3 regions of the Vibrio sp. 2-Bac 85 genome follow, and region 2 is predicted to be linked to each of the others. Evidence: predicted binding sites of a transcription regulator. Region 2 holds the regulator's gene; each other region holds the start of a gene.

Region 1 (10,979 bases), on a different contig from region 2:
AATTTTTTATATTATTTGTGGGTGTTTGATCTTTGCTATATCAGGTTTCATTGTGCAATATAATCGCTTAGCGATATATCGCCGCCGTGTCATTCGACACCTTGCTCGTCATGATTCACGAGTCAAATCAGAGCGCCCTCATCAACCACCTATTATTTTATCTGAGCAACAAGAGCAGCAAATAAAACAGTGTTTTTTAAAAGGGGTTAGCATTCCACAATGCATTGAGCAGCTTTAATAGTAATGATTTATAAGGTCTAGTGATGTTCTTCATAACTAGACCTCTACATGATTGAATAAACACCTCTCAAGCCTTAAGCTCCCAGTTAATGTTTTTTTCAAAAAATCAGTAAACCTTAATAAAAATCAATTCAGGAAAATAAGATGAGAATGGTGGCGGTTACGGCATGCCCAACAGGCATTGCACATACTTATATGGCGGCAGAAGCTTTAATCAAATCTGCAGCCAGTTTTGGTATCCAAATACAAGTCGAAACCCAAGGAGCAATGGGTATTGAAAATCAATTAACCCATCAAGATATTCACCAAGCAGATCTGATACTGATTGCGTCCGATATCAACATTGAAAATGCTGAACGCTTCCAACAATATCAAGTAATTAACACAACAATAGTTGAAGTCTTAACTGACCCAAATAAAGTCATTCAAGATTGTATCAAGCAAATCAGTTAGTCATCATGTCAACAATACGTATTACTCTGTATTTAGGGGAAAGTGGACTCACAGCTTGGTTAATTAAGGGTATTAACCACCGCTTACGTGACATACAAGGCGCTGCTGAGTTAATCAAAATAGATACGTTACAGCGAGTTAATGTACAACACCAGTTGTCAGCACTTAGCCTCGCTTTTAAGCCCTTTGAACTATGCCAAATTTTTCTTATTGGGGAGAATCTACAAACTCAGGTTGACGCACTCAAGTTATATTTACAACAATACTGTGTATTGGTAGCAGATACATACACGGCAACGCTCCATTCAAATTCGCCAATTCGCCATGATAACTTTCAGTTTCATCACTTCTCAGTCCCCAATAAAATGAGCGCCAAACACCGTTACCACGTTATGCCCTTTGCTAAAGATGCCACCATAGTCGATAAAGCACGCATCCTTAAACTGATCGCTAAAATGGCTTCCATCAAACACTATAAAAAAATAGAGTTACAACTCATACAAAGGGAAAAATTGTCCTCAACCGATATGGCAGGAGGCATTGCCCTACCGCATATAGTGAGTGAATATATCGATCAACCAATGATGATTTGTTTAACCTCCAAAGCAGCCATTGGCTGGCAGTCAGCACATGGTGGAGTGACTCATATCGTAGCGTTGCTATTACCTAAACCTTGCACTAAAGAGGCTATTTTAGCGGTACGGCATTTAGCAGTTAACTTACTCAATGCTGATAAAAAACAGTTTATTACTTATCATTATATGGGTCATCAATTACAAGCTATTTTAACTTGTTTCATGCAACCTACTGAGCAGTCTACCGAACAATATCGATAACCCTCTGACCTTATTTCACCTAGCATTAACCAGAATTAAGAGGGCCGTTGTTGATCACTGTAGATCGCCCTAAATTCACTCGGTGTACGCCCTAATTTACTTTTAAATACACGATAGAAATAGTTAACATCATTAAACCCGCAACGTAATGCAACTTCACTAAGTCGAAAGGAATAGCGTGTTAACATAAATTTAGCACGCTCTAAACGCACCCATGTAATGTAATCAGCCAAGCGCATGTGCCCTTGTTGACGAAATAAACGCGATAGATGATTGGGGCTAACATTAAAATGATGAGCGATATTATCGCGACTAATATGGCGATGAAAATTTTCTTGAATATAAATACAGACTCCCTGATACAAATCTTCACTGCGTCCTTGATTAGCGCTCTCAGGGGATAGCAACATACCATGACAATAAGTCATAAGGGCCATCAATAAATGCCCACCCGTTGGATGCTGAATTTTCTCTTTTGCTAAGGTATTTAACGCATTTAAAATATGATCCAAGGCATGGCCCGTACGAGTTTGCAGGCTATACTTTTGCACATCAAAAAAGGCCTCTTCCCCTTTGCGCTTTTGCACCAAACTAAATCCTAACTGACGCTTACCAAATAATAAACTAAGCACACTACAGTCGCTATTCCACTCAGGTTTATTCCAACTATTAGGTGGAATATATAAAATATCTCCAGGTAATATTTTCACCTCAGTCAGGCCAAATTCAGGATCTTCAATTTTATTAATGTACTCACCAGTGATAACAAATTCCATACGCGGAAAATTGACCTGATAACTAAATGAAGGCGGCGTTGAATGGTCACTGGCAAACCACACACGATTAAACTGATCTATTTCAGACAACACACCTTCTAATACATTAATAAATACTTGGCTCATGGTTATTATTCACTTTTATCGTCAACGGAAATAAGTTTAGGTGCAATATCAATATAATAACCCCTAGTATTTGTTGCACATAGATTAACCTAGTGACCCACTTCACAAAGGGATATTTAGGGTACAATAATCCAGTAAATGGATTGACTGTACACTATTTTTTCTCCGTAAAATATCCAACAATTGCCTCCATAAACTAAAACAATATTTTACACAGAGGAGGTGCAGTCATGATTACTCAAATGATTAATGAAAAGTTGATATGCTTAAATCTTAAAGCCACAACTAAAGATGAAGTACTAAATGAGATGGTCGAGCTATTAGCCAAACAAGGCAAACTGAGCGACCGAGATAGCTTTTTAAAAGATGTCTATGCCCGTGAAGCAATCGATAATACTGGTTTTGAAGAAGGTGTTGCGATACCTCATGCTAAAAGCTCGGCAGTCATTGAACCAGCTGTAGCCATTGGTATTAGTAAATCAGGTATTGAATACGGTGCTGAAGATGGTAAAAATTCAACACTATTTTTCATGATAGCTTCTCCCGATGGTGGTTTTGATCATCACATAGAAGTCTTAGCAGAACTCTCCTCTAAATTAATTGAAGATGGGTTTATTGATGCAATGCATAAAGCGACATCAACTAAACAGGCACTCGCTTTATTATTAGAGAAAAAAGAAATAACCGATAAAGTCGCCTTGGATAAAGGCTTCATTATTGGTGTAACGGGTTGCCCAACTGGCATTGCTCACACCTATTTAGCAGCGGAAGCATTAGAAAAAGCAGCGGCACAAATGGGGTACGAAATTAAAGTAGAGACCAATGGTTCTATTGGCGTAAAAAACGCACCGACAGCAGAAGAAATTGAACGCGCTGTGGCGATTGTTGTAAGTAGTGATAAGCAGGTTGATATGACTCGCTTTGATGGTAAAAAGCTCATTCAAACCCCAGTCAAAGCGCCGATTAGTAATGGTAAAGCAGTTATTCAACAAGCATTGGATGCACCTGCTTACCAAGCTGACTCAAAAAACTCATCACAAAACAATTCCTCTGCAACTTCAGGTAGATCTAACCTTTATCGTTATTTAATGAATGGTGTATCGCATATGATCCCATTTGTGGTCACCGGCGGTTTAATGATTGCGCTATCGCTTGCTTTGGGGGGAGAGCCGACAGCTAATGGCATGCAAATTCCTGAAGGCAGTTTATGGAATCAAGTACTTAATGTAGGTGTCGTTGCCTTTACCCTTATGATACCTATTTTGGCCGGTTACATTGCCTATGCCATTGGCGATCGTGCAGCGCTTGCTCCAGGGTTCATTGGTGGTTGGATTGCTAACAATGGTTCGTTTTACGATGCTTCGGCAGGAACTGGGTTCATCGGAGCCATTGTCGCAGGCCTATTAGTGGGTTACTTTGTGCGCTTTATTGCAACACGTGAGTACCACAAAATGGTTGCGCCACTTGTACCGATTATGATCGCGCCCATTTTAGGTACCGTCTTTATCGCTTCGTTATTTATTTTTGTTATTGGTGCACCTATTGCCAATTTAATGGAATGGTTAAACGCAGTCCTCACTGAAATGAGTACCGGTAATGTCGTTTTATTAGGCATTGTATTAGGCGGCATGGCAGGCTTTGATATGGGTGGACCATTTAACAAAGTGGCTTTCCTCTTCTCCGTAGGCATGATCGCAAGCGGCCAAACTCAGTTTATGGGTGCAATGGCAGTCGCTATTCCAATTGCTCCACTGGGTATGGCATTAGCCACCGTGATTGGCCGTAAACTAGAAATATTTGAAGACAGTGAAATCGAAGCGGGTAAAGCAGCCGGTGCGATGGGTCTCGTTGGTATCTCTGAAGGTGCAATCCCTTTTGCAGCGCAGGATCCTCTATCAGTCATTCCTGCCAACGTACTAGGCTCAATGGTCGGCGCAGTAATGGCTTTCTCCTTTGGTATCACCAACAGTGTTGCTCATGGCGGGCCAGTTGTCGTCTTACTTGGCGCAATGAACAAACCAGTGATGGCGATTATATGTATGGCAACGGGCACAGTCGTGACAGCCTTAGTTTGTGTTACATTGAAAAAAATGCGCATTGCACGTAAAGCAAAACAGCTGACTTCAGCAAGCGCATAAAACTTAGCGTATAAGCTAAATCATAAAAGGCAGATAATGTTCCCATTATCTGCCTTTTTTCGTTACTGCCAACGGAGTCTATTCTTTCCGTTTAGTAGAGAGTTATGTTTCTCGCTAATAAACTTAATTAATTTTATCAGCTGGAAATACAACCCCTGTTTGGCGGCGGATCTCAGTTGTCATACGAGAAACACTCAATGCTCTTGCCTTGGCTTTTTCACATAATTTGCCCTGTTTAATTTGCTGAGCAAAAAAACTCGCTTCATAGGTCATAGTATTTTCAACCTGTGCAACTTTAAACTCTTGCACTGCTTCTCCTCGACGCTGTAGAGAAATATGATCACACTCAGAAATATGCGGAACTAACATCACTCCCGCCTCTCCTTGTAACTCACTTGGTAACGTTGAATCAGAGACTTTAGAATGGCGGATCACCACTTCGAAATCAGGATAATAAAAAATAGCAGCTCCATGTGCATCGACACCCGAGTCAAGTAAATGCGCACTCGCTTTTATTTTTAATGGCTCACCGAACAAAGCAACAACACTGGATACACAATAAAAACCAATATCCATAATTGAACCATTGGAAAAAGCAGGATTAAAGGTATTTGGATTTTCTCCATCAAGATAACGCTGATAACGAGATGAGTATTGGCAGTAGTTAATGCTGACTTTATGTAAGCGACCTAATTTAGGTAAGTGTTCAGTGATTAAAGCGAAGTTAGGTAGATATTCAGTTTTAAATGCTTCAAACAATACTACATTGTTTTTTTCAGCAACCTCGAACATATGTTCAGCTTGGGTTATATTGGAAGCCACAGGTTTTTCGCAAATGACATGTTTGCCATTCTCTAGCATCAGAATACTTTGTTCGTAATGTAGTGAGTTTGGGCTAGCAATATAGATGGCATCAAAGGCATCGCTTTTAGCCATTTCTGTTAAATCAGTAAAACTAACAGCTGCACCATTGAAAGGAGCAGAGAATGCCTGTGCACGCTTTGTATCTCGAGAATACACTGCTGTTAATTCAAACTCTTGAGATGCTATCGCAGCTTCGACAAAACGTTCAGTGATCCAGTTGGTACCAATAATAGCGAGACGTAACATCTTTCCTCCAGTGCTTTTGATATAAAAATTATGCCTGAATATATCATGATCTAACCCGAATCACGTCCGCACAGTGAAAAATTTGGATTATAGGATGACATCCACCAGCTAGAAATTGTTAGCAGCAAGAAAAACGAGCGACAAGGCAATACCACGTTATTTTATGCGGCTTTCACGAATATAAAACGTATCACTTTGCTTATAAATGTAATCATCAGTTCGAAAGGCTAATAGCAATGATAACGTTTGTTGAAGCTGTGGCTGGTGGATATGAATGATCACATGACTTTGTAATTGATGAGTAAATTGACGTAATAAAGTCGCACCTTGTACTGTATGTAGGCTGGCAATAAGCGCAACATTTAGCAACAGCGTGAACATAAACATCACTCTAAAAGATTGCTTTTGGCTTTTATGGCGTAACCTCTGTTGCGCGATAATTGCCCCCGGCCAACCACATAAAATAGAACAAAAGTGTAAGGTTTTTTCAGGCGTTCGCCATCGATTAAGACGCGCTGCTTTTTTATCTTTTGCATAAATGAAATAAGTCACTAGGCTAGCAACCGCAAAAACAACAAAAATGAAGAGTGGCATGTATCCAAGAAAATAAGAAACAGCTAAACCTACAATAGCCAAATATATAGGCAGGTAATGATAATTCATAGGTTCTCTAACTAAGCTGTATAAGGTTTATTGGAAGTGATTTTAGCTAAGCCATTAATAATGCGATAAATAGACCACACCCAAGTCACAAACAAAACAAAATAACCCACAACAAAGAAAGCTAATATCACTCCCACTACTGACCAGGCTAATACCCACCAAAACGTACTCATAATATTGGTATAGTGATCTTCAAACAAAGTACCCCGTGCATCTTCTCTTTTAACCATTACCCAAATAGCACCGATTAACCAAAATATGCCGGTAAACATACCCAGAATCATCAAACCATAACCAATTAGCGCACTGGTTTTTGCTGCATCATCTTCAATAGATAAACTCAAGTTTGAGCGTAAATCGTTCATTTTAATCTCTTTTAATTTTTCATTTATATCAGGGCAATTCGTCTAAAGAATTGATCATTTTATTAAGCACAAAGCTATCAGAGGTTGCTATCAAAGGCATTAATACTCATGAACTCATGTTTTAAATCAGCACAGAGGTTGAAACGATTACTTATCTTAATACGCAGTTACCATTTTAATGCATTACAGCATAAAAATAACACGAACAGAAGGTTAGTTACAGGAGGTAGGAATCACTGGCTTTGAAGTGTTAGCCAGTGATTATTTGTGCTTATCTTGATAGGTTAAAACGCAGCTTCAATCGTGCCTTTGTATGTTTTATCTAAAAATTGACGTGTTGCTTCAGATTGAAGAATCTTAACAAACTTCTTATAAGTTGCATTGTCTTTATCTTGTACACGCGCAGCAACATTCATCACAGCAAATTCCGCATCTTTCGCTTCTAAATAAATACCTTGTTCAGCAGGATTTAAACCTGAAGACATAACGTAATTCATAGTAATAACCGATGCATCAACATCATCTAAAGTACGTGGTAATTGTGCCGCTTCCACTTCAATAAATTGAAAGTTTTTAGGATTTTCAACAATATCGTAAACCGTCGTTTTTGCACCAGCATCTGGCTTTAACGTGATCAGTTTTGCATCAGCTAATAACAGTAAACCACGACCACCATTGGTTGGATCGTTAGGAATTGAAATTTTTGCGTTGTCAGGTAAATCATTGATCGACTTGTACTTAGTCGAGTAAATACCCATACGCATTAAAATAGAATGACCGATAGAAACAATTTTTTGCTCGCTGTTACTATTAAAGTTACTCATGAAAGGTTGGTGCTGGTAACTGTTAAGGTCCAGGCTACCATCCGCTAACGCAGCATTAGGCGTGATATAATCAGAAAATATGACAACTTCAACGTTCAAACCTTGCTTAGCCGCTTCAATAGCGACAGCTTCAATAACTTCAGCATGAGGACCAACGGTTGCGCCTACTTTAATCACTTCAGTGTTTTCTTCTTGCCCACAGGCAGCTAATCCAAACACTAGGGGTAAAAGATAAAATAACCTTGAGATTTTCTTATTAAACATTTTCAGTTCCTTTAAATAAATGGCCGTATAGACGTCTAAATAAGATGATACAATAAAGATTATAATAGTCATAACTATTTTAACGGTGCTTGATATAACGGATGGTTATAAGTAATAGATATTATTACTTTATTTTTGCCACTAAAAACAAAAAACGGCTACTCAATTGAGTTAGCCGTTTTCATCGTTTTCTATTAATTCATTGCTTTATTAATTCAAGTGCAGCTATCAATTAGCAACATCAGATTAGCCATGGGTAGCGCGATCACCCCAAATCTCTTTTAAGCGTTGGTCTCGCCCACAGTTCCAACGATAAGCTTTGTAACGTATCGGACTATTTTTATAATAATCCTGATGGTAGCTTTCAGCTCCTTTAATAGGATAAAAAGTACTGCTATCTAAAATAGGTGTTACAACTTTTTGCTTAGGGAATTCAGCAATCACTGCCTGTTTAGATTTTTCAGCCAATGCTCGCTCCTGTTCGTTTGCAACAAAAACAGCACTTAAATAACTTTCGCCTTTATCACAAAATTGCCCTCTTCCATCAAAGGGGTCAATATTTACCCAGTAATGATCTAATATCTGTTGATAGCTCACTTGCTTGGCATCATAAGTAATTTCAACGGCTTCATAATGCCCTTGATGATTGCCTCGATAAGTTGGGTTATCTAACGTGCCACCAGTAAAACCAGACACAACATTAGTCACCCCCGGTAATTTTTCAAAATCAGATTCCATACACCAAAAACAACCACCCGCTAATACGGCTTTATCCGCATTTGCTAATGACACATAAAAAAGCATCGATGTTGATAAAACTAACCCTAATATTTTTTTCATAAAATATCGCCTTGTTGAATTTTTTGGATTCAAATTATTGTAAATAAACGCCATCAATGAATAAAAACCTATATTGATATAAGGAAGTAGACCTGACATTGATAAAAATTATTTCATTAATAATTAAATATAGATGCTAAATAAGAGCCAGTCTTCAACTAGATATTTGTAACAATAAAAAATCAACCAAAAAACAAAACCTTAATAAGGGTTCAGGCAAGCATATCATCAGATCGTAAATCTTCTATTCTTATTACATTTAACAAATAAACCAAAATAATTTGTCGAATAAATTTACAAGTTAATCATCTACACCTTCTTAAAAATACCTAATAAGGAATAAAACCAATTGGTTATATTTTTGGCGCATTACTTGCTTAAGGGTAGTGACATTCAAGGAAGGAAATAAAAATGAAAAAACTAATCGCTTCAATTGCACTTATTACAGCCTCTTTAAACGTGCAAGCAATACCTACTTATGTAGGCTCTTATGAGGTTAATGATGGACCGAGCTGGTCAGCAAATCCAGATGTGTATTCAGCAACAGATGCAGCAGCTTTAATTTTTGGTGGTAACTCATCTGACTATTACATATCAACTTTTCAATCATTTAACTATGCAGATATTACTCATACAGGCTGGTATGATGGTTGGGGGGAGCATTCAGGTATGGAGTTTAATGAAAATTATTCTCTTGATGTCAATGGAGATGGATATGCTAATCCGGGTGGTTCTAACACAGCGCACTCTGCATATGTTAATGATGGGTTGAATAATAGTTATGTTAATTACGTTTGGTTGTCTAATGTAGTTTCTGTACCGGAGCCAATTAGCATTGTTCTTCTGGGCTTAGGTTTGGCTGGACTTGGTTTTTCTCGAAAAAAGAAAAAAGTATAATAACTTATTAATATAACTTTAAAACCTCGGTCACCACCGAGGTTTTATATTTAATATCCTTGATGAATAAATAATTAATCTAGTCTCCTAGCTCTGCGATCACAAAGTCAATAAAACTACGTACCTTGGCTGACATATGCTTTCTACTCGGGTAAACCACATAAACCCCTATTGGCGGCTTAGGCCAATCATAGAAAATCTCTACTAATTTCCCTGTTTCCACTTCATCTTTTAAGGCAAATTGTGGCACGCGAATAATGCCTTGATCGGCAACGGCTAGGTCTATTTCCAAGGTCGCATTATTGGTTAGTACATGACTTTCAACATGAACCTGAATGGTTTCTCCTTGATGATCACGGAATAGCCAAATATTAGGTTGCTTCAAATTACTATAACTGATGATTTTATGACGATCTAAATCATAGGGGTGTTTTGGGGTACCGTGTTTCGCTAAATAGCGAGGAGAAGCTAATACTAAAGCTTCTGATTGACTCACCCTGCGACTAATTAAACTAGAGTCTTCGAGCTGCGTAGAGGCTCTGATCACGACATCAAAACCATCGGCGATAAGGTCTACTTTTCTATCATTTAGTTCTAACTCAAGTTGGATTTTTTGATGCTTTTCAGTAAATCGACTCAAGACAGGACTCAGGTTAGACAAACCATAGGAGATAGGACAACTTATGCGTAGCTTTCCTCTAGGCTCCCCTTGATTACCACTAATACTATTTTCTGCTTGTTCGGCATCTTCAATGAGTTGCTGGCACAATTGAAAATACAACTCACCTTCCTGCGTTAAACTCAAGGATCGTGTGGTTCTATGTAATAGGCGAATACCCAAACGCGCTTCTAACTTATTCACTTCTTTACTAATGTAAGAGGTGGAATGTCCACTATTCTCTGCAGCTAAGGTAAAACTACCTAATTTTGCTACATCAACAAAAACAACCATGCCATCAAATAATTTGCTTTTATTCGCCATCACATCACCTTTTATTTAAATAGACAACTACAAGTCATTTGGAAACAATCTATGCACAAAACGACTATTACTCAACAAATGATAATAATTTAAAGTGTATCCATCCACTGAGAGAAAGAACAGGAAATAATAATGAAAGTACTCGCATTCGCAGCAACAAGTAGCAAAAGCTCTATTAACAAACAGCTAGCTAATTACACAGCCAAACAAATTAACAACGCACAAGTAGAGTTGTTAGATATCAACGATTATGAAATGCCACTATTTAATGAAGACCGTGAAAAAGAATTAGGACAACCAGCGCTGGCTAAAGCCTTTTATAAAAAATTGGGTGAAGCTGATGTGATTGTTATCTCTTTTGCAGAGCATAACGGTTCTTATACTGCGGCTTATAAAAATCTATTTGATTGGACGTCTCGTATTGATCAAAAACTATTCCAAAACAAACCGGTCATTATGTTGTCA
Region 2 (10,979 bases):
AAATAAAACCAGAAATAACTCTGAGATGAGTAATAATTTTAATGAGTAGAGGGTAGTAATGGTTCCATTTTTTATAAAAGAGGTGACTAATGGGTGAGCTAAATATCGCTTTAATCGGCGAATGTATGATTGAATTGCAAGAAATTAATGGTGTTTGGCGTAAAAGCTTCGGCGGTGACACATTAAATACCGCTGTTTATTTATCGCGCTTAAGCGAAGGTAAAGCCGTTAATGTTAGTTACGTTACTGCATTAGGTCAGGATAAAATAAGTCAAGAAATGATTGATAGTTGGTCTTTAGAAGGTATTAATGCTCAGTTTGTACAACGCTCTGCTACTAAGCAACCTGGTTTATATATGGTTGAAACAGATGAAACTGGCGAACGTAGCTTTTTATACTGGCGCGATGATGCCGCTGCAAAATATTGGCTTGAAACAGCGAGTGATGAACTTATTGAAAAATTGCTAGCTCAGGATGCAATTTATTTATCTGGTATTAGTCTCGCAATTTTACCGCTCCAGAGTCGCGAAAAACTTTATGATCTATTGAGTCGTTATAAATCGAATGGTGGTAAAGTTTATTTCGATAACAATTACCGACCTAAATTGTGGGATTCTGCAGAGCAAGCCGCCGAAAGTTTTAAACGAATTCTCTCTGTTACTCATACAGGTTTGTTAACTTTTGATGATGAACAAGCACTTTTTGGTGATACTTGTATTGAAGATTGCCTTGCCCGTACGCGCGCTTTAGGTGTGCAAGAGATTGTAATTAAGCAGGGTGGCAGTGAGTGTTTAATTGTTACAGGTGATCAGTCTACCAGTGTTGCTGCGACTAAAATATCTCCTGAAAATGTAATTGATACAACGGCTGCTGGTGACTCTTTTGCTGCAGGTTATATGTCAAAACGTATATTAGGTGAGTCAAGTATTGTTGCGGCTGAAAAAGGTCACCAGTTAGCAGGTACAGTTATTCAGCATAAAGGTGCGTTAATTGATGTGCAATATACAGCACCTTTTGTCGATTAAAGTTTATTAAAATATTCAATAGGATTAAAAATGACAACATTAAATGAAAAACTACAAGCTCTAAAAGTTATCCCTGTTATTGCAATTAAAGATGCTGACGATGCGGTACCACTAGGTAAAGTATTAGTTGAAAATGGTATGCCCTGTGCAGAAATCACATTCCGTACGCCTGCTGCTGCACAAGCAATTAAAAATATGCGTGAAGCATTTCCTGATATGTTAATCGGTGCTGGTACTGTATTAAACACTGCAACGGTTGATGCTGCAATTGATGCCGGTGTTGATTTTGTGGTTAGCCCTGGTTTTAATCCAACAACGGTTAAATACTGTCAACAACGTAATATGCCAATTATTCCTGGTATAAATAGCCCATCTTTAGTTGAGCAAGCAATGGAAATGGGATTAGATACCGTTAAATTCTTCCCTGCTGAACCTTCTGGTGGTGTTGCAATGTTGAAATCACTAACCGCTGTTTACCCAGTAAACATTATGCCTACTGGCGGTGTTTCACCATCTAATATCAATAACTACTTAGATATTGATGCAGTAATAGCATGTGGTGGTACTTGGATGGTTCCTGCGAATTTAGTTGATAATCGTGAGTGGGATAAAATTGCTGAATTAGTTAAAGAAGCAGTTGCATCTCTAGCTTAATTACTTACTACTGACTTTTATAAACAAAGCCTTGATTATTGATTTAATCGAGGCTTTTTTTTCAGTATTATAAATTGCACTTTTTATGCGAATCTAGGGTTTAACGTACGGCTTCTAAATAAGTTTTTTTTGCAAGCACTACAAAAGTGTAGATAATGATGTTCTTTATTTGATTTTGCTGCTTTATATTGCACCTTATCTGAATGGCAGTAGCAACATTTAACATTTTTTTTCCCTTTGATTTCACAATCAGGATGGATTTTTAAATAATCTTCCAAATAAGGCAGATCTTGCCAATTTTCTACATTAGGTGATTGATGAAATGTAAAATAATAAAGAGAGAGAGCGGCAAATAAACCACCTCCAAAAATAATATACTGAATAAAATCTTGCACTATTACCCCCATTTAAAGCATGCCTGTTAATTGAATAGGACTATTCATGCCTCTCTTCAATTAATCCGTTAATCGATGAAATAATTCATAATCATAGAATATATTTACGGCTCTCATTACGGCCAACGACTATGGCCTGAATTATCATCAATAATTGTAGTTAACAAAAATTATAATGGGTAAATTATTTTAGTGCATGTGAAGAGATCAATTTGAGGTTGATATTTTTTATTATAAAGCTTCTCGCCAGTTTTCGGCAAGGTGGCGAGCGTTAAATTTACACTGTCATATCATATATTGATAATTAAAGATCAGTGGGCGCCTACAACAAAGAAGCAGTATGCTAGTGCATTTTTTGCTACTAATGGAGTATTTATTCTTTCTCTAGTGTGTCCGTTGTCAGCGCTGTTTGCGTTTTATCTAGCTCATCATCCTCAGGCAGCGGTTGCCCTGTGTATGCATGTAAAAATGCTTCACATAATAATTCGCTATTAGTCGCGTGACGTAGGTTATTAACTTGACGTCTAGTGCGCTCATCGGTCAATATTTTAAGGACTTTAGTAGGGATAGATACCGTCACTTTCTTTACTTGTTCACTCTTTTTGCCGTGTTCAGCATAAGGGCTAATATATTCACCATTCCATTTTGTTGACATAATAATAACCTTTTAAAAAATATGCTTCATTTTACCCTGAGACTTTTAACATAGCAATCTGAACGTAAAGAGGGCTAGAAGTCTAGCAATCTAATGCTTACTTTTTTTAATTTGAGCTGAAGTAAATGCTTAATTTTACAGTGGGGCTATTGGCTACTAAGTGCAGACAGTAAATCTTCACTAGAAGTGGTAAGTGTTACGCTTTTAAATGGATTTAAAGATAAGGTTTTATCTTCATTTAGAGTAATGTCATAAAACTGTGGCAAGTTAAAGTTAATTTGATCATCTTGTTGACTGGAAACATGGCTGTTGGAAGCATAAAAACGATTTACGTTCTGTACAAACTCATTTTTAGATCCTGCAAAGTTTAAAAATGTCTCAATATCATTTTCTGCATTGGCAATATAAACATTAAACCCACTGCTATAGTTTTCAAAGAAGAACTGAATCAGACCTTCACTGATATGGGATTCGATCACATTGGCTGTTTGATCAAAGTGTGTATTCTTTAAATTTACAGTGCTCGCCGATAGTTTCTTTTTAGAAATATGGCTATAGATATCTACTGCACTTTCTAAGTGCTGTAGTGAAACGCCTTTACGTTCAAAGTAAAAGCCAAATTTTCTACCACCGGTCCATAATGTTTGTACGGAGCGGGTATGAACAGTATGTAAGCGCAATTGAATAAACTCATTCAACTTACTTCCAAAAGATTGACATATTTGTTCACTAAAATGTCTGCTATAACAAAATAAATCAATTTGGTTAGGCGGTGATGCATCTTGATGCATTTTTGAAAGAATGGTATTCAATGCTTCAACGACTGAGAATTGACTATTAAAGTGTAAGGTACGCACTTCATTCCATGAATTCCGGTAGATAAAGTCGATACTACCTATCAAACTTTCTTTGTGCTCGCCATAGGCCATTACATTATCAATTTGGTTTAGCTCACTTTCTTCAGTATCTTGCCAGTGTCGTGTCGGGTCTTTTTCTACATTTAAGAATATTGATAAATGTTTAATCGCACAGGGGGCACTTAATGCTTTATCACTTGCTTTAGGTTCATAGATAGGAAAAACTGCATATAAATCTTTTGCAAATTGGTTAAGGTTTTTATCTACTAAATCAGAACCTTGGTTATATAAATGCAGCATTGTATCTTCATCATAAAGTCCATTTACATAACTCCAAGCTACTAATTTTGACAAATACGGAGAATAACCAATACAAGGAGTAGTGGCTAACTCAAAGGTATCTAACGTACTGTTAAATAAGTACCAACCCGCTTTATTTTTTCGGTGTTCTGGAATTTGGATTAAGCTGAGGTTATTTTCCATCAAGTTAGGCGAAATATTAGGGTTAATTATAGCGACTTTACCTGGTAACGTTTCATGTGCGGCATAAAGCTTACGTGATAAAATCCCAATATCTTCGGCGCTAATTGATTCACTAATATTGTTGTCACGTGCAAATTTAATCAGATTGCTGTAACTGAGCATTAGCGAGTCGAGTAGTAAATCATTGGCTTGTTGTACTTCTCGAATTTTCCAATTATTACGATTATCTAGGTCTGCTATTTGATTATCAGTCCAACCCCATTCTTTAATCAGCTTGTTTAATATAGTTCGGCGCCAAGCGCTATTATCATTACAAGAAGGCTTAGATATCATCTCTTCTGTTTTAAAATAAAAACAGACTCGAACTAATTCTAGGCGTTGTAAATCATTAATACTGATTAAATAATCGCTCACTTTCTTTAACATTAAGCAATAAGGATCTAACTCTTCATCATAGGAATCTTGTTCTTGAAAGCTTTTTTTGTAGGAGGTTGAAATTAGTTCAGTATTTGGGTATTCCCAAGAATAAGCCTCCATTAAAATAGTTTTTAATGTTGCTTTATAAGGGTTATCAATACCTTTGTACAATTGCCATAACGTGGCACCAAATAACTCTTCCGCGGGCACGCAATGCAACCCACCTAAATCTAACCAATCGTCAATATTGATTTGACCTGTCTGATGTAGCATTTTTACATACTCATCATAATCTTGTTCATGTTGGTGCGGGATTTGACGCCATAAAATGCGTCGACCGGCGACACGCAAAGAGGTGCGATAAAACTCATCCAAGAGCAACATATGTTGCGAGGTACCGCAAGACTCATTACTTAGTTCTGATTGATTGTTAACGCGAAACTTATTATCAGGGATGAGGAAGAAGTTTAATTCGACACCTAAGCTTTCCGCCCAGTAAGTTATTTCCCATGCTTTATTATGAAGCAACGCAACGCGTTTGCTGTCAAGAGTATGTGAATAACAAATCCAAACATCAAAATCACTTTCAGAGCACTGCCCAATAGATGACGTACTACCCATTGCATATAAACCAATAATTTCACAATGTGTCGCTTCATTATCAGGTAATTCGGTAGCAAATAATTGTTGAGCTAATAGTTGGTGTTTTTTGGTTGGGCTAAACTGACAAATACCGGTCGGCACATCGCCTTCGATATAACCGGGCATTGAAGGGGTATTAAAGTGGAGTAATAATGGAAAACTTTGAAAAACATCCGCTTCATCTTTTTTCATTAACGCTAAAGCAGATCTTACGCGTAGCCGAGAAAACTCGTCTGATTTGTCACGTAATTGGATGATTTCTTGATTCAAGCTATGTTCCATTAATACTGGTGTTTATCACACTTCACCATAAAAAAAGTGTGACCATAATAGCATTAATTCATGTTGTTGGAAATATATACCCGTTAGCACTCCGGTATAAAAAAATAATGCATTTGGAGCGGTAACAGGTATGGTTTGATAACTTGAAAGTATCAGAAAATAAAGACAGCCCCTAGAATACCAGAGGCCATTTTATTTTTAATCTTCAGTAATTTGATAAGGAAGTGGAGCATAATAAAGAGTAGAGCCTTCAATCTCTTTTACTTGAAAAATATCTGCAGGATTGGTGTCTTTTGGTAGAACGGCTAAAAGCTCAATATGACCATCTCCATATTGGCATGCAGAAATAATAGTGCCGACTCGTTTCCAGTTATTATTTAATAATACTTCGATTGTTTGTCCTGTTTTTGGGCTTACTGGTGAGCGTCCTGTCAAAATAAATAAGGCGCGTTTATTCGCTCCCCTGTATTTAGCTCGTGCAACAGTTTCTTGGCCGATATAACAGCCCTTTGTAAAGCTAATCGCGTTTAGTGCTTGTAGGTTAAGCATTTGCGGAACAAATTGTGCAGAGGTTTCTGCTTGAATAAAACCTGTGCCTGCAGCAATGTTCATGGCATTCCATAAGCTATCATCGAAGACATCAGCTTTATCTTTTAAGTCGAGTAATAATTCTTCGGCAGCTTCATTTTTCATGATCACTAAATAGCGTAATGAAGGGTAAGGTTGCTTTATTAGTACTGTTCCAGTCTCAAGTAATCGACTATTATCATGAGTCGCAGCAGTATCTACTTGCTCTGCGATATATTGTGCAGATTTACATCCCGCTAAACCAAATGCTTGGTACTCTGTTTCTTTTTGTATGGTTACTTTTGAGAAAGCGGCGTATTTTTTTAATTCCGGTAATTGCACCGTTGATACAGAGCTGGGTTGAACTAATAAAATACGATCTTCTAAAATAATAACCCGTGCAACACTCCATGCTTTACCTTGAGGATTACAATGGGCAGCTAAAGTTTGTTCACCGGGAATTAATTTTTCTAAATCACAGGTTAATTGGCCTTGTAAAAAGGCAACACGGTCTTCGCCTGTTACACTGATTAAATCCCAGCTATTAAGTGGGCAAAGAACTAAGTCGGGTAGTTGGCTAATGTTCTCAAGTTGACTAAGTGTTAGCATGTTTGGCCTCATTATTGGACGAATTTGTTTTTTACAATGTTATAGCTCACAACCTATTTTGTCAGTAGTTGCTGTTAATAAAATGTTGTTGTTATGATGTTGTGCACTTTATATAAAATTCCTCCATTTTTTCATATTTTTAAAAGGAAGTATCAGTCATGCCAGAAGAGTTTTCTCTTTCTCGTTTATTATGGGCTTGTCGTCGTGGTATGTTAGAGCTTGATGTATTGTTCATGCCTTTTGTAAAAGAGGCCTATAGCGAGTTAAGTGATCAACATAAATTATATTTTCGCCGTTTATTAACATGTGAAGATCCTGAATTATTTGCTTGGTTTATGGGGCATGAAGTTTGTCCTGATCCTGAACTTGCAGAAATTGTAGATGTCATCCTCAAGCGCGTTAAAATATAATATTCACAATAAACCCTCGTTCATCGCCAAAGCTTTGGCGATGTTCTTTTTCTTGGCCATCGCTTTTTTGTTCGTCCTGTTATGGGGAATAGGGTGGGTTAGTCTTTTATGTCTACTGGCTTATTTGAGTACGGCCTTCTATATTGTTTACTCCTTACCCTTTTTGCCTTTTTCAAGTCGATTATCCGAAAGCGGTGAGATTGAAATTAATCAACCCATTAAGGTTACTGGCGATATCAGTGCGCGCTCATTTTATAATGGCTGGGTCTTATTCTTATGTGTAGAAGTGAACCATGCATTATTCGTGAGCGATAAGCACAACAAACATAAACACAATAAACCTAGGAAGTGGTTTATTGTGTTTCATGATAGTGTTACTGATAGCGAGTATCGGTTACTTGCGCGGCTCATCAACAGCACCAGTTAACACTAGTTTTTATCTGGATTTAAAATAGTTGGTTTTGGATCACCATTTTGCTCAGGATAATCTAAGTTATAATGTAGACCACGACTTTCCTTTCTTTGTATGGCGCTTTTTATAATCAATTCAGCTACTTGAACTAAATTTCTTAGTTCGAGTAAATTGTTACCAACTTTAAAGTTACTATAATATTCAGATATTTCGCTTTGTAAAAGTTCAACGCGATGTAATGCTCTTTGTAAGCGTTTATCGGTACGTACAATTCCAACATAATCCCACATAAATAAACGTAATTCGTGCCAGTTATGTTGAATAACTACTTGTTCATCTGAATTTTCAACCTGGCTATCATCCCAATCTGGAATGGTTGCAAACTTTCTATTCTCATAAAAAGGGATACGATTAAGAATATCTTTGGCACAAGCATGTGCGTATACAATACATTCTAACAGTGAGTTTGAAGCCAATCGATTTGCTCCATGTAAGCCGGTATAGGTTACTTCTCCAATGGCATATAGGCCATCGATATCAGTTTGCCCATGATGATCAATCATGACACCGCCACAGGTATAATGCGCAGCTGGAACAATTGGCATTGGTTGGTGAGCAATATCAAGGCCAAGTAGTAGGCAGCGGCGATATATTGTCGGAAAGTGTTTAACAATAAATTCTTTAGGTCTATGGCTAATATCTAGGTACATACAATCAACACCTAAACGCTTCATTTCGTAGTCTATTGCACGTGCAACAATATCTCGCGGTGCTAATTCGCCACGTTCATCGAAATCCGGCATAAATCGAGTGCCATCGGGGCGTAATAACAGCGCTCCTTCGCCGCGTAATGCTTCTGTTAATAAGAAGTTCTTAGCGTCAGCATGATATAAACAAGTTGGATGAAATTGATTAAATTCCATATTGGCTACGCGACAACCGCTACGCCAAGCTAATGCAACACCATCACCGCTAGAAACATCAGGGTTACTAGTATATTGATATACTTTACTCGCCCCACCGGTTGCTAGTGTCACAAAGTGTGCTTTGATCGTTTCGACACGTTCAGCTGTTCGGTTCCAAACGTAAGCACCTAATACTCTATTAGCAGGGAGATTTAATTTTCGAGTGGTGATTAAGTCAATGGCATTAAAGCCTTCCATTAAAGTAATTCTAGGATGTTTTTTGACTGCAGACAGTAATGATTCTTCAATTTCTCGACCCGTTGCATCTGCAGCGTGTAAGATTCTACGGTGAGAGTGACCACCTTCACGAGTAAGGTGGTATTGTGTTTCTTCTTGGTCATTAACTTCAGTATCAAAATTAACGCCGGTATCAATTAACCATTGCATGCTTGCTTTAGCATTATTGACTGTGAAACGAACTGCGTCTTCGTCGCACAAACCTGCACCGGCAACAAGCGTATCTTCAAAATGCGAGTCGGTACTGTCATCATCTGAGAAAACAGCAGCAACACCTCCTTGTGCATAGTAGGTTGAACCTTCTGAAAGTTTACCTTTACTTAATACTCTCACATCGCTGTGAGTGGCTATTTTTAATGCTAAAGATAAACCGGCTGCGCCTGCTCCGATAATTAAAACGTCACAAGTATATTGATGTTCAGTTGTTGTTTTATTTTCTGCCATGGCATTATATGCTCTATTTTGGATAAAATGATTAACTAACAATTCCGAGTACTCATGGAGTTTATCCAAAAATCCCTTTGTTTTGAATTTATTTGGAACTTTCTTTTTTTATAAAAGTCATAACTGTGAGAATCGATAGCTCACTATAAATATAGGTAGAAAAGCTCAATGAATGAGCGTGAATTAGATTTACAATTAATACAGCGTATACAAAATGGTGAGCAACAAGCATTTGCATTATTAGTACGTAAGTACCAGACGCGTGTGTCCAATATATTAACACGTTACGTGCGCAGCTCTGGTGATATACCAGATGTATCACAAGAAGTGTTTATTAAAGTGTATAAGTCATTACCCAACTTTCGAGGTGATAGTGCTTTTTATACTTGGTTGTTTCGAATAACAGTGAATACAGCTAAGAACTATTTAACAAGTCAAAGCCGCCGCCCGCCAGCATCAGACATCGATGCAGAAGAGGCAGATAGCTATGATGGCAGTGGAGCTTTAAAAGATGATGCAAACCCTGAGGCTATTTTACATTCTCAGGAAGTAAAGCAAGTGATCTTAAAAGTGATTGGAGATTTGCCTGACGAGTTAAAGTCAGCAATTACATTACGTGAACTAGAAGGCATGAGTTATGACGAAATTGCGCAAATTGAAAATTGCCCAATTGGTACCGTTAGATCTCGTATTTTCAGAGCACGTGAAGCGATAGATAAACAGTTAAAACCTTTATTAGAAAATTAATTGGAATTAATAATGAAAGAATACTCACAAGATATATCAACACTCATTGATAATGAGTTGCATGATGACATGGTGATTAAACATATTCTTGATGATACTGAGTCACAGAAACAGTTTTCAAGATATCAATTAATCGGCGATGTAATGCGTGACGAAAGCGAAGGCTTGGATTTACGAATTGATATTACCGACAGCGTAATGGCGGCCATTGTTAATGAAACCCAAGATAATAAAATTGTACCGATTGCTACACCTGAAAAGGTAGAAAGTAATGTTGTGCCTTTTATGAAGCGCTTTGGGCAATATGCAATTGCAGCTTCAGTGGCTGGCGTTGTAGTGGTCAGTAGTTTAATGATCAATCAAAATGCAGTAACAGACCCAAGTGTGACACCTGTACTTAATACTGTACCTTTTGGTGGCGCTGCTGCACCAGTCAGTTTACAAGCTACACCCGTACAAACTAAAAGTGGTATCAAAGAGCGTAATGAACATTTAGAAGCGCTGCTTAAAGATCATCAGCTACAGTTGCAAGTACAGCCTTAAGGTTAACGATGAAACATCGATCATTTTTAGTTGTACTATTTTCAGTAATTGTATTCTTAGTTTCGCCGCAATTACTTGCGAGTCAAGAAGAAACGTCACAACAAACCATAACAAAACAAGTTCAACCATCAGCGTTAACTTATTTAAAAAAGATGAAGCAAGCTTATAAAGAATTAAATTATGAGCTGCTCTATCTTAATACAGCACAAAATCAAATAGAGCCTAAACAACTTATTCATGGTGTTCTTGATGGACAACGTATTGCATATTTTAGTTATCTAAATGGCGGGATACGTGAGTCCTTACAATTTGATGGTAAAATAAGCTATTACCAACAGGGTAATCAAGCCTATAGCTTAGTCACAAATCGAGACCACAGTGTGTTTGCCAATATTGCTAATTTTGATTTTGATAGCGGCAATAAAAACTATGAATATCTTATTTTAGGAAAAAGCAGAATTGCAGGTAAAAAATCTATTGCTATTAGAATGACAAGCAAAGATATGTACCGTTATAGTTATATTATTTGGTTGGATCTAGGTAGTTATTTACCACTGCGTTTGGAAACAATTAACAAATCTAACCTGATACTTGAACAAACTATGGTTGTTTCATTGAATGTCACTGAGTCAATT
Region 3 (10,979 bases), on a different contig from region 2:
CTCGTGGTATTCGTGTTGTTAGCGACCATAAAGATAATGAAATAGTGGCCGATGAAGGTTTACCTTTAATCGGTAAAGTCGCTGCTGGTGAACCTATTCTTGCTCAAGAGCATGTAGAAGCACATTACGATGTAGACCCCGCATTATTTCATCCCGCGGCAGATTTTTTACTGCGCGTTGAAGGCGAAAGCATGAAAGATATTGGTATTATGGATGGCGATTTATTAGCGGTGCATAAAACCCAAAATATAAACAATGGCCAAGTTGTTGTTGCGCGTGTTGAAGATAATGTCACCGTAAAACGTTTTTATCGCGACGGTAAGCAGATAACATTAAAAGCAGAGAATGCTTTATTTGACGCCATAAAGGTCGATTTAGAGTATCAATCTTTTGATATTGAAGGGATTGCGGTCGGTGTTATTCGTACTGCAGATTGGATGTAATTGGCAATTAGTGTTACTAATAACCATCTTCCAAACTTATAGTGTGAATTAAATGAAACGTTTAATAATAATTTTTAGTGCTCTGTTAATGATTTTATTTTTTATTATCGGTAGCACCCAATCTTTTCATTTAGTTCACAGTAAAACTACTACTAAAACTAGCACTAAAAATAGTGCCTTAGTGTTACAACAGACACGCCAGCCACTACCTGAATTTGCCTTTGAAAAAGCTGGGAAAGTCGCTTTTACAAACCAATCCTTAAAAGGTAAGTGGACCTTATTTTTTGTTGGTTATACTTATTGCCCCGACGTTTGTCCAACCACGTTAGCAGACCTAGACCGTATTTATCCAAGCTTAGCCAATGATCAAAATACAACCACACAAGTTGTATTTATTTCCGTTGACCCTAATCGAGATAAAGCAGAACAACTGGCAGATTATGTGCACTATTTTAATAAAGCATTTATTGGCGTAACCAGTACCCATAAACAACTTTGGCCATTTGTCACTCAATTAGGTTTAATTTATAGTTTGGTTGAAGAGGGCGAAACAGATGATTTTTATTTAGTTGACCATAGTGCTTCCATTGTTTTAATTAATCCCGAAGGTGAGTTTCATGCCACGTTTAAATCAACAATTAATGCACAGGGCATTAATCATGTTGATATGGATTTAATGGTTGAAGACATTAAAGCAATACAGGCTAACTACCAAAAGCGCTAATGTATTTAGTCAGCTTTTTGATCGCGACTAAATCAGTAGGGCTGTTTACCGTTTAGTTGATCAATCAGCTAAACAGTAGGTAACAGCAATTCCACTTAATAGCTGATCTATCTTGTTGATTAAACTGTATCACTTCTGCGTTAGACACTTTGCAAAGTGCTCAAGCATATGATCCGTAACTAGATTGATTCATTTTTCTGTTCAATATCAGATCATATACTGAATGTAATTAACGCTATAAAAGCTATCTTTAGATGAGAGCCGTTTATAATTTTTTTGTCCAAAATAATGCACTACCAAACTCAGGATCAAGCTGATAATCAGAAAAGCCAAGACGCTGATAAGCTTTGCAAGCAATGGCATTACCACTTAATACTTCTAACGTTATTTTGCAGCAATCTTGCTGTTTTGCGACTTCTTCAATTTTTTCAAATAAATGTTTAGTAAGGCCTTGGCCTCTAAAATCATTGTGTACGACAACATCATGAATATTAAATAATGGTTTACAGGCAAAAGTAGAGAAGCCTTCTATCGCTGTTAATAATGCAGCTGGATGGTTACCACTAAAAATTAAAACAATAAAAACATCATTTCTAGCAAGCAAGTTTGTGATTAAATTCTCTTTAGCAAAGTCACTCAAGTCTTCACCTCCACCCATTGGATCACAAGCATAATGCGACATTAAGCTTAAATAAGCCTGTGCATGTTGTGCATTATTTAAGTCCGCTACAACCGTTTGAATATTAAGCATTACTATTCCTTTTGTTTTTAATTATTGGTGTTTTTTTAGTCTAACTAATGTATCGAACTTATTCTACATAAAGTGAAGATAAGGTCGTGGAAGCATTAGCCGCACTAAAAATCGTGAAGGATCAACATAGAGAATAGTTAACTTTTGATAAGAAATAAGGTACTAAAAGTACAGGTGAAAAATAAATACAGGTGCTAAATTAGATTTAAGTATTTAAAAAAGTTATTTTAATGTTAGACTTCTAGATGTCTAAAAGGCCATTTTAAGGAAGTAATTATGCCAATTCGTATTCCAGATGATTTACCTGCATCAAGTATTTTAAAATCTGAAAATATTTTTACGATGTCAGAAACACGAGCTAGCCACCAGAACATTCGTCCTTTACGCGTTCTGATCCTTAATTTAATGCCTAAAAAAATTGAAACTGAAACGCAACTCATGCGTTTATTGTCTAATACTCCCTTACAAGTTGATATTGAACTGTTACGAGTGGATGCCAGAGCAACACGAAATACGCCGCAAAAGCATTTAGATAAGTTCTACGGTGATTTTGAGCGGATCAAAAATCAAAAATGGGATGGCTTTATTATTACTGGTGCGCCACTAGGCACCATTCCATTTGAAAATGTATATTACTGGGAAAAGTTCACGGAAATAGTTAACTGGTCTCGCCATAACGTTACCTCAACGCTATTTTTATGTTGGGCTGCACAAGCCGCATTAAACATACTTTATGGGTTAGAGAAAGAAACCCGTGATGATAAGCTCTCTGGTATCTATTCACATCGAACGTCATATCATCATCACCCATTAGTAAGAGGGTTTGACGATGAATTTTGGGCTCCATTATCTCGTTATGCTGAATTTAATAGTCGCACCATTAAAGACAAAACAGATTTAACAGTATTTGCAGATGCACCTGATGCGGGAGTCTATCTTGCGGCAAGTCCTGATTGTCGTCAGGTTTATATCACTGGGCACCCCGAATACGATGCAAATACATTAAATAATGAATATTTACGAGACCTCGAAGAAGAGTTAGATCCGGTCATGCCGATTAACTATTATCCGAATGATGATGAGAATGAAATTCCACATGCAATTTGGCGTAGCCATGGAAATCTCTTATATAGCAATTGGTTAAATTACTGTGTTTATCAGGTAACGCCATACGATCTCAGTGACTTAATATAAATTTTGTAAATAATTTATAAAGATGAAAAGTAGTACTGGAAAAGGTAAAAAGCTCTCCTATAATTATTAGTAGCTAAGAGAGCTTAAGAGGAGTAAAGTCAAAGATAGGCAATGCTTCTGCGCAGTTAGCAGGTTGGTTATTCAGGAAGCCTAGTTGTTAAAAGCAGCTTCACAATTGCATTAAATGCACTTGACCAATTTAAGCATTTTCACGTTAACAAACATAAAACGGAGGTATAAGATTATTTTAAATTTTACTCGTACCAGTGTACTAAAACCGTATCAAAAACTGAGTTATTAATTTAAACACTCACCTACCCAACGGGGTAACTAGATACAGTTTTAGAAGTTAATACTGGTTGTATTCATTAATACAGGAGGATTAATTATTTTTACGTTTTATCATTTTATTGAAAGTGGGTGTCAGAGTTAGGAGTTTACATTAGTTAACTCATTGCCAACGGGCGTTTCTAACATTCACTTTTATCAAATTAGATAGTGGATTATTTGTAAAGTTTTACTAATATCAAGTGAGTTTTTATTATCGATATTAGTACCCCTCTTAATAGTCACAACTCAATTGTTCTTTATATTTTAAAGCGAGCTAAGCAGCTCGCTTTTTTTATATACAATTTTTACGATTCGATTGAAATCTTCCGCTTTAAGCTAATCCGTTTTTTCTGCACAGTATAGAGCACTCACCTAATATAATTGCTATTACTTTAGTGAATATATGACCTGTTTCAACCATCAAAAAATTCATAATTTATAACAGAATATTTCAAGATAGAAATGGCTTTGAAAGGTTATGAGTACAAGTTTTATGCTATTATTCACCCTCATTTTTTACTCAGAAAAAAGTAGCAGGGAACTCTATGTCGATAAGTGATCGTAGTGCATTAATTAAAGCACAGTTAGAAAAGCACATTCTTCTGATCGATGGTGGTATGGGAACCATGATCCAGGACCATAAATTTGAAGAAGCTGACTTTCGTGGCGAACGTTTTAAAGACTGGAAAAGCGACTTAAAAGGCAATAACGATCTATTAGTTTTAACGCAGCCAGAAGTAATTGCTAATATTCACCGTGAATATTTAGATGCGGGTGCAGACATTCTTGAAACCAATACATTTAACGCAACAACCATTGCTATGGCTGATTATGCGATGGAATCTATTTCTGCTGAAATCAATTATGAAGCCGCACGTATTGCGCGTCGTGTTGCCGATGAAAAAACCGATGAAACACCTGACCGTCCTCGTTTTGTCGCGGGTGTATTAGGTCCAACAAACCGCACTTGTTCAATCTCTCCTGATGTTAATGATCCTGCTTTTCGTAACGTTACTTTTGACGAACTGGTTGTTGCTTACATTGAATCGACTAAAGCCTTAATTAAAGGTGGTAGTGACTTAATTCTGATTGAAACTATCTTTGATACTTTAAACGCAAAAGCCGCTGTTTTTGCAGTTGAAACGGTATTCGAAGAGCTCGGTTATAAAATTCCTGTGATGATTTCCGGTACGATCACCGATGCATCGGGTCGTACATTATCAGGTCAAACAACAGAGGCCTTCTACAATTCATTGCGTCATGCTGAACCCCTAACATTCGGTTTAAACTGTGCTTTGGGCCCCGATGAGTTACGCCAATATGTGCAAGAAATGTCGCGTATCTCAGAAACTTATGTTTCTGCACATCCTAATGCCGGTTTGCCAAATGCCTTTGGTGAATATGACTTAGAAGCCGATGAAATGTCGGTGCATATTAAAGAGTGGGCTGAAAGTGGCTTTTTAAATTTAGTGGGCGGTTGTTGTGGTACAACGCCTGCGCATATTAAGGCGATGGCTGATGCCGTTGCGGGTATCAAACCGCGTGAATTACCAGAGATTGAAGTTGCTTGTCGTTTAAGTGGTTTAGAGGCATTAACTATTCGCTCTAGCTCACTTTTTCAAAATGTTGGTGAGCGAACAAACGTAACGGGTTCTGCCCGTTTTAAACGTTTAATTAAAGATGAATTATACGATGAAGCGCTTGAAGTCGCCTTGCATCAAGTAGAAGCAGGCGCAGATATTATCGATATTAATATGGATGAAGCGATGCTTGATTCATTATTTGCGATGAAGCGTTTCTTAAACCTATGTGCTTCTGAACCTGATATTTCACGTGTGCCAATCATGGTCGATTCTTCTAAATGGGAAATTTTAGAGGAAGGCCTTAAGTGTGTTCAAGGTAAAGGTATCGTTAACTCAATCAGTATGAAAGAGGGCGTTGATAACTTTATTCACCAAGCCAAATTGATTCGTCGTTATGGTTTTGCCGTAATTGTGATGGCCTTTGATGAAGATGGACAGGCAGATACGCGCGAGCGTAAATATGAAATTTGTAAGCGTTCTTATGACATTTTAGTTAACCAAGTTGGCTTTCCACCGGAAGATATCATTTTTGACCCTAATATTTTTGCTATTGCCACGGGGATCGAAGAGCATAATAACTATGCTGTAGACTTTATTGAAGCAGTGAAAGATATTAAAGATAACTTACCTCATGCAATGATTTCTGGCGGTGTTTCAAACGTATCTTTCTCATTCCGTGGTAACAATCCTGTACGTGAAGCGATTCACGCTGTATTTCTTTATTATTGTATTCAAAACGGAATGGATATGGGGATCGTAAACGCTGCACAGCTTGCGATTTATGATGATATTCCCAAAGAATTAAAAGATGCCGTTGAAGATGTGGTGTTAAATAAACATGCTAATGGCACAGATGCTTTATTAGAACTTGCAGAAAAATACCGTGGTGATGGCGCTGAAAAAGCAGATGATACCAAAGTATTAGAATGGCGTAGTCTGCCTGTTAATGAGCGTATTGCACATGCATTAGTTAAAGGCATTACAGAATTTATTGAAGAAGATACTGAAATTGCACGTCAAAATGCCGATATGCCAATCGAAGTGATTGAAGGGCCATTGATGGATGGTATGAATATCGTTGGTGATCTGTTCGGCGAAGGTAAAATGTTCTTACCGCAAGTGGTTAAATCTGCGCGAGTAATGAAGCAAGCTGTTGCTTATTTAAATCCATTTATTGAAGAAACTAAAGCAGTGGGTGCGACCAACGGTAAAGTAGTGATGGCAACCGTAAAAGGAGATGTACACGATATTGGTAAAAATATCGTAGGTGTTATTTTACAATGTAATAACTATGAAATTATCGACTTAGGTGTAATGGTACCCACTGAGAAAATCATTAAAACTGCGTTAGAACATAATGCGGATCTGATCGGGTTATCTGGTTTAATCACTCCATCATTAGATGAAATGGTGTACGTAGCAAAAGAGATGCAACGCCAAGGATTAACGATTCCATTATTGATCGGCGGCGCAACCACGTCGAAGGCACATACGGCAGTTAAAATTGAACAAAATTACGATCAACCCGTGGTCTATGTATCGAATGCTTCTCGTGCAGTAGGTGTATGTCAAAAATTATTGAATCCAAAGCATAAACCTGAATTTGTTGAAAAATTGAATTTAGATTATGACCGCGTTCGAGTACAGCATGCCAATAAACGCCCACGCAGTGCACCGATTGGTTTAACACAAGCACGTGCTAATGGTGCTAAATTAGATTGGGTAAATTACAAACCTACTGTGCCTAATCAATTGGGTGTGCAAGTAGTAAAAAATATGTCGATTAATGTATTACGTGACTATATCGATTGGACACCATTCTTCATGACGTGGGGATTGGCAGGTAAATATCCACGCATCTTAAAAGATGAAGTCGTAGGTGAAGAAGCGACACGCCTGTTTGCAGATGCACTCGCTATGTTAGACACGGTTGAAGCTGCCGGTGAAATTAGTGCATCGGGTATTGTGGGCATTTTCCCTGCAAATCGTGTTGACGATAATATTGAAATTTATAGCGATGAAACACGCACTGAAATCTTGCAAGTGAGTCATCAATTACGTCAACAAACAGAGAAAAAGCCACCCTTTGTGAATCACTCTTTAGCTGATTACATTGCACCTAAGTCATCAGGTGTCGCGGATTATATTGCAGCTTTTGCTGTAACAGGCGGGATTGGTGAGCGTGAAGTTGCTGAACGATATAAAGCAGATAATGACGATTATAATGCTATTTTAGTGCAAGCTGTTTGTGACCGTTTAGCTGAAGCTTTCGCTGAATATTTACATCAAAAAACGCGTAAAGAGTATTGGGGGTTTGCCGCAGATGAGACCTTAGACAACGACGATTTAATTCGTGAAAAATACCAAGGTATTCGTCCTGCTCCAGGTTATCCTGCATGCCCAGAACACAGTGAAAAAGCAGTGATTTGGGATTTAATGAATGTTGAGCAAGAAATTGGAATGGAATTAACATCAAGTTACGCTATGTACCCAGGTGCAGCTGTTTCGGGATGGATTTTCTCTCATCCTGAAAGTCGTTATTTTGCGATTGCTGGTATTCAACAGGATCAAGTAGAAGACTATGCACAACGCAAAGGGTGGGATTTACAAACTGCTGAGCGTTGGTTAGGGCCTAATATCGGTTAATATTTATAGATAGTGAACAATACCGGCAGTAACAGGCCGTATTGTTCATTATTGCTAAGTTAACATTAACCAAACTCCAACGCCGATCATTAAACTGCCTGATATACGGTTAATTAAACGTACATTTTCGGCACTAGCTAATAAATATTTCAACCCTTTACCACCTGCTGCATAGAGTGACATACAAATAAATTCAAAGGTCAAAATAATGGCCACAAGAATGACCATTTGTTGTGCTAAAGGCTGCTCATTATTGATAAATGGTGGCAACAGTGAAATCATAAAAGCCCAGCCTTTTGGGTTGGCAATCGCAGTAATAAAACCTTGCATAAAAAGGGCTTTATTATGCTGCTTTTTGGTGGGGTTATTTTCCGTACCAATTGCTAATTTCCCCTTTGATTGCAACATCATCACACCCAAGTACAAAAGATAGGTTGCTCCGATAAATTTAAAAATAGTAAATAGCCACGGATAGCTGCTAATTACCGAAGCCACTCCGATAATAGTCGCAGTAGCAACCAGCCCAATACCAATGATCTCACCTAACATCATCCATAAAGTACGTTTATAGCCAATGCTCATCCCTAAACTTAAGGCTAATGTCATACACATTCCAGGGGTGATAGACACAAAAAAGAAGGTTGGAATAAAGACACCTAAAATCGCTAAACTCATCATTTTTCCTTTGTAATATAAATAGTAATAACAGGCATAAATGTAACGTGATAGCGATAAGAGTGTCCTAGCAAAATAACCTTGCTCGAATACGTTTAATGCAACTATAATTGCACTAAAATCCATAAAAGGCTGTAAATCATGCATGATGTACCATTAGATGGATATGATATTCGCATTCTGAACTTTTTATTAGAGGATAGCCAAATTCCTCGTTTGGAGCTGGCAGAGAAAGTGGGTTTATCTTCCTCACAGTGTTTTCGCCGCTTAAAAAGATTGGAAGAAGTTGGTATTATTGAGCGCTACGCAGCTGTTTTAAATAAAGAAAAAGCAGGCTTAGGGATCACCGCTTCTATTATGGTGCAATATAGAAAGAGCGAAGTAAACGCGCGAGAGAAAACTCTTGAGTTAATTCAAGATACGTCGGAAATCTACGAATGTTATTCGATCACGGGTGAATATGACTTTATGTTGCGAGTACATTGTAAAAGAATGAATGAATTTAATGTTTTAGTGAATAAAACTTTCCAAACCAGTTTTATTTCAGGTATGCACTCTTACATGTTGTTGTCTTGTTTTAAGAGCAAACAAAACCTAACGTTGTAAATAATTTTAACGCGGAATACGTAAGGTCATATAAAACCACCTCAAAAGGAAAAATTTGAACCACCAGTAAGGGGTTCTAAGGCATATCGTTTTATTGTAAAACTCGACAGCTTTATCCATATCGCCAACCATCAAGGTTGAACTGTAGTGATACAGTTATTTAGCGTAGCTAGTATCGGTTAGCAGTTTTGCTAGCGTCAAAATACCGGATTCTAAAGGGCTATCTTTACGATAAACAATCGACAACTGCACATATGATGGACCATGGCTGACTGGTGTCATGACAAGTGATTTTTCATAGCGACTGCCAACCACCATGTTTTTGCCAATAATGGTGTAACCTAACCCCGCTGCGACACAACCTAAAATACCGTCTGCACTGCTCATTAACATTAGCTCATCGTTATCTCGCTCTGCCTCCAGTCGCCACATAATTGCGTGTTTTCTATAACCGCAGCCTGGATCACGAACAAATAGCACCGGGTCATATTCACTATCTAATGGGGTCACCATTATTAGTTCTTCCTTCACAACAGGAATCACAACAAGCTTCTCATGTTGAGGTGCATTACCAATAGCGGCACAATCAACTTTATTATTAAGCACAGAAAAAACCAGTTTATCGCTGGTATCAGTATAAATTTTAGTTCTGATTTGAGGGTGATTTTGCTTCAGCTTTTTAAGGGCCAGTGGCATATGAACAGCTGCGAAAGTTTCTGGCATACCGACCCTTAATTCGTAATTTTTTTTATTACGTAAAATGACGGTGGTTGCTTCATATTCTAGCTGTAGAATTTGATCTGCATAGTTGTAAAGCGCTTGACCACTTAGTGTTAAATGTAGTTTCCGACCAATGATATTAAACAGTTTTGTATCTAACTCTGTTTCAAGTTTTTTAATTCTATTAGTAATATTGGACTGAACCGTATGTAGTTTATCAGCGGCACCTTTAATTCCTTCTTCATCAACAACTGCTTTAAAGGTTCTTAGGGTCAAAATTTCCATATTAGTCCTCATACTTAAATAATAAATAGTTCTTATAATAAGAAGTATTTATTCTAAATAATTCAATTTTTAAGATTAACTGGTTGGCGTATGCTGTGTTGATAATTTTCACAATAAAGAGTCATGACAATGTTAATGGAGTTAACAAAAGTTCGTGTATATTTCGCTGGTATCTGTAGTTTAATTGTTACCGTTGGCGTGGCTCGATTTTCATATAGTCTTTTATTACCGATAATGCAGGATGGTGCAGGCTTAACTGAGATTGGTGGAAGTTGGTTAGCGACGACTAATTTTATGGGCTACATGTTCGGTGTTTTATTGGCTGCTAACCTACATAATCTCCACTACAAATATAATTTACATCGAATTTATCTGATATTAAGTGTTGTTACTTCTGCTTTGATGGTGATCACAACTGACATCGTTATTTGGTCTGTATTACGTTTTATTGCTGGTGTCTGTGCTTCAGGCGGTTTTATTATTGCATCTGGTTTGATATTAAAATGGTTAGTTAAAAATAATCATCGTGCTGAGTTAGGTGTTCACTTCTCTGGTGCTGGAGTCAGTATTATTGTGACATCGTTATTGGTGGAAATGATGGTTGTTATGTCTGCTGATTGGCAGCAGCAATGGCTCGCATTAACTGTGATGGCGGTAATATTCTCTATTCCAGCTTGGTTATGGATACCCCATCCCTTTGTCGATGGTCAAATAGACAGTGACATTAAAGATAACCCTCCTACTAAAACCTTCAAATCACTAATGATGTTGGCTTATTTTTGTGCCGGGTACGGTTATGTTGTTAGCTCTACTTTCATTGTTGATATTGTCGAGGATATTGAAGGTTTACAAGGGCTGGGGGGATTTGCTTTTCTATTGGTTGGCGTTGCCGCCATGCCTGCCCCTTTTATATGGGATCGAATTGCACGCAGTACTGGTTATCTTAAAGCATTAATTGCGGCATATATTCTACAGGCGATAGGGATCCTGCTTCCTGTATTTAGTGATAGTGCTGCTGTTAT

What was found. Region 2 encodes MetJ, which represses methionine synthesis genes. Its sites were predicted from a motif close to TTAGACNTNTANANGTCTAA; they were not measured.
Region 1: a site for MetJ is predicted at 7,815-7,834, ahead of MT390_RS13230 (MetQ/NlpA family ABC transporter substrate-binding protein). Genes of this name have one in related genera too.
Region 3: a site for MetJ is predicted at 2,152-2,171, ahead of metA (homoserine O-acetyltransferase MetA). Genes of this name have one in related genera too.

Annotation. Positions count from the first base shown of each region.
Region 1 covers NZ_JALAAB010000012.1:90,481-101,459, reverse strand. Annotated here, with positions in the region: gene MT390_RS13270 (hypothetical protein) at 1-238, shown strand, start outside; gene MT390_RS13265 (PTS fructose transporter subunit IIB) at 385-693, shown strand; gene MT390_RS13260 (PTS sugar transporter subunit IIA) at 699-1,529, shown strand; gene MT390_RS13255 (helix-turn-helix transcriptional regulator) at 1,565-2,431, opposite strand; gene MT390_RS13250 (PTS fructose transporter subunit IIABC) at 2,662-4,569, shown strand; gene MT390_RS13245 (Gfo/Idh/MocA family protein) at 4,693-5,679, opposite strand; gene MT390_RS13240 (DUF1294 domain-containing protein) at 5,836-6,342, opposite strand; gene MT390_RS13235 (DUF4870 family protein) at 6,354-6,707, opposite strand; gene MT390_RS13230 (MetQ/NlpA family ABC transporter substrate-binding protein) at 6,992-7,795, opposite strand; gene msrA (peptide-methionine (S)-S-oxide reductase MsrA) at 8,042-8,635, opposite strand; gene MT390_RS13220 (PEP-CTERM sorting domain-containing protein) at 9,047-9,532, shown strand; gene MT390_RS13215 (LysR family transcriptional regulator) at 9,612-10,514, opposite strand; gene MT390_RS13210 (NADPH-dependent FMN reductase) at 10,647-10,979, shown strand, end outside.
Region 2 covers NZ_JALAAB010000023.1:33,217-44,195, forward strand. Annotated here, with positions in the region: gene kdgK (2-dehydro-3-deoxygluconokinase) at 90-1,025, shown strand; gene MT390_RS18285 (bifunctional 4-hydroxy-2-oxoglutarate aldolase/2-dehydro-3-deoxy-phosphogluconate aldolase) at 1,056-1,679, shown strand; gene MT390_RS18290 (hypothetical protein) at 1,763-2,074, opposite strand; gene metJ (met regulon transcriptional regulator MetJ) at 2,448-2,729, opposite strand; gene MT390_RS18300 (class I adenylate cyclase) at 2,876-5,398, opposite strand; gene ygfZ (tRNA-modifying protein YgfZ) at 5,609-6,586, opposite strand; gene MT390_RS18310 (FAD assembly factor SdhE) at 6,745-6,996, shown strand; gene MT390_RS18315 (protein YgfX) at 6,968-7,423, shown strand; gene nadB (L-aspartate oxidase) at 7,426-9,054, opposite strand; gene rpoE (RNA polymerase sigma factor RpoE) at 9,223-9,801, shown strand; gene MT390_RS18330 (sigma-E factor negative regulatory protein) at 9,814-10,344, shown strand; gene MT390_RS18335 (MucB/RseB C-terminal domain-containing protein) at 10,353-10,979, shown strand, end outside.
Region 3 covers NZ_JALAAB010000014.1:102,859-113,837, forward strand. Annotated here, with positions in the region: gene lexA (transcriptional repressor LexA) at 1-443, shown strand, start outside; gene MT390_RS14475 (SCO family protein) at 496-1,167, shown strand; gene MT390_RS14480 (GNAT family N-acetyltransferase) at 1,433-1,918, opposite strand; gene metA (homoserine O-acetyltransferase MetA) at 2,195-3,112, shown strand; gene metH (methionine synthase) at 3,988-7,671, shown strand; gene MT390_RS14495 (LysE family translocator) at 7,726-8,346, opposite strand; gene MT390_RS14500 (Lrp/AsnC family transcriptional regulator) at 8,488-8,952, shown strand; gene MT390_RS14505 (LysR family transcriptional regulator) at 9,109-9,957, opposite strand; gene MT390_RS14510 (YbfB/YjiJ family MFS transporter) at 10,087-10,979, shown strand, end outside.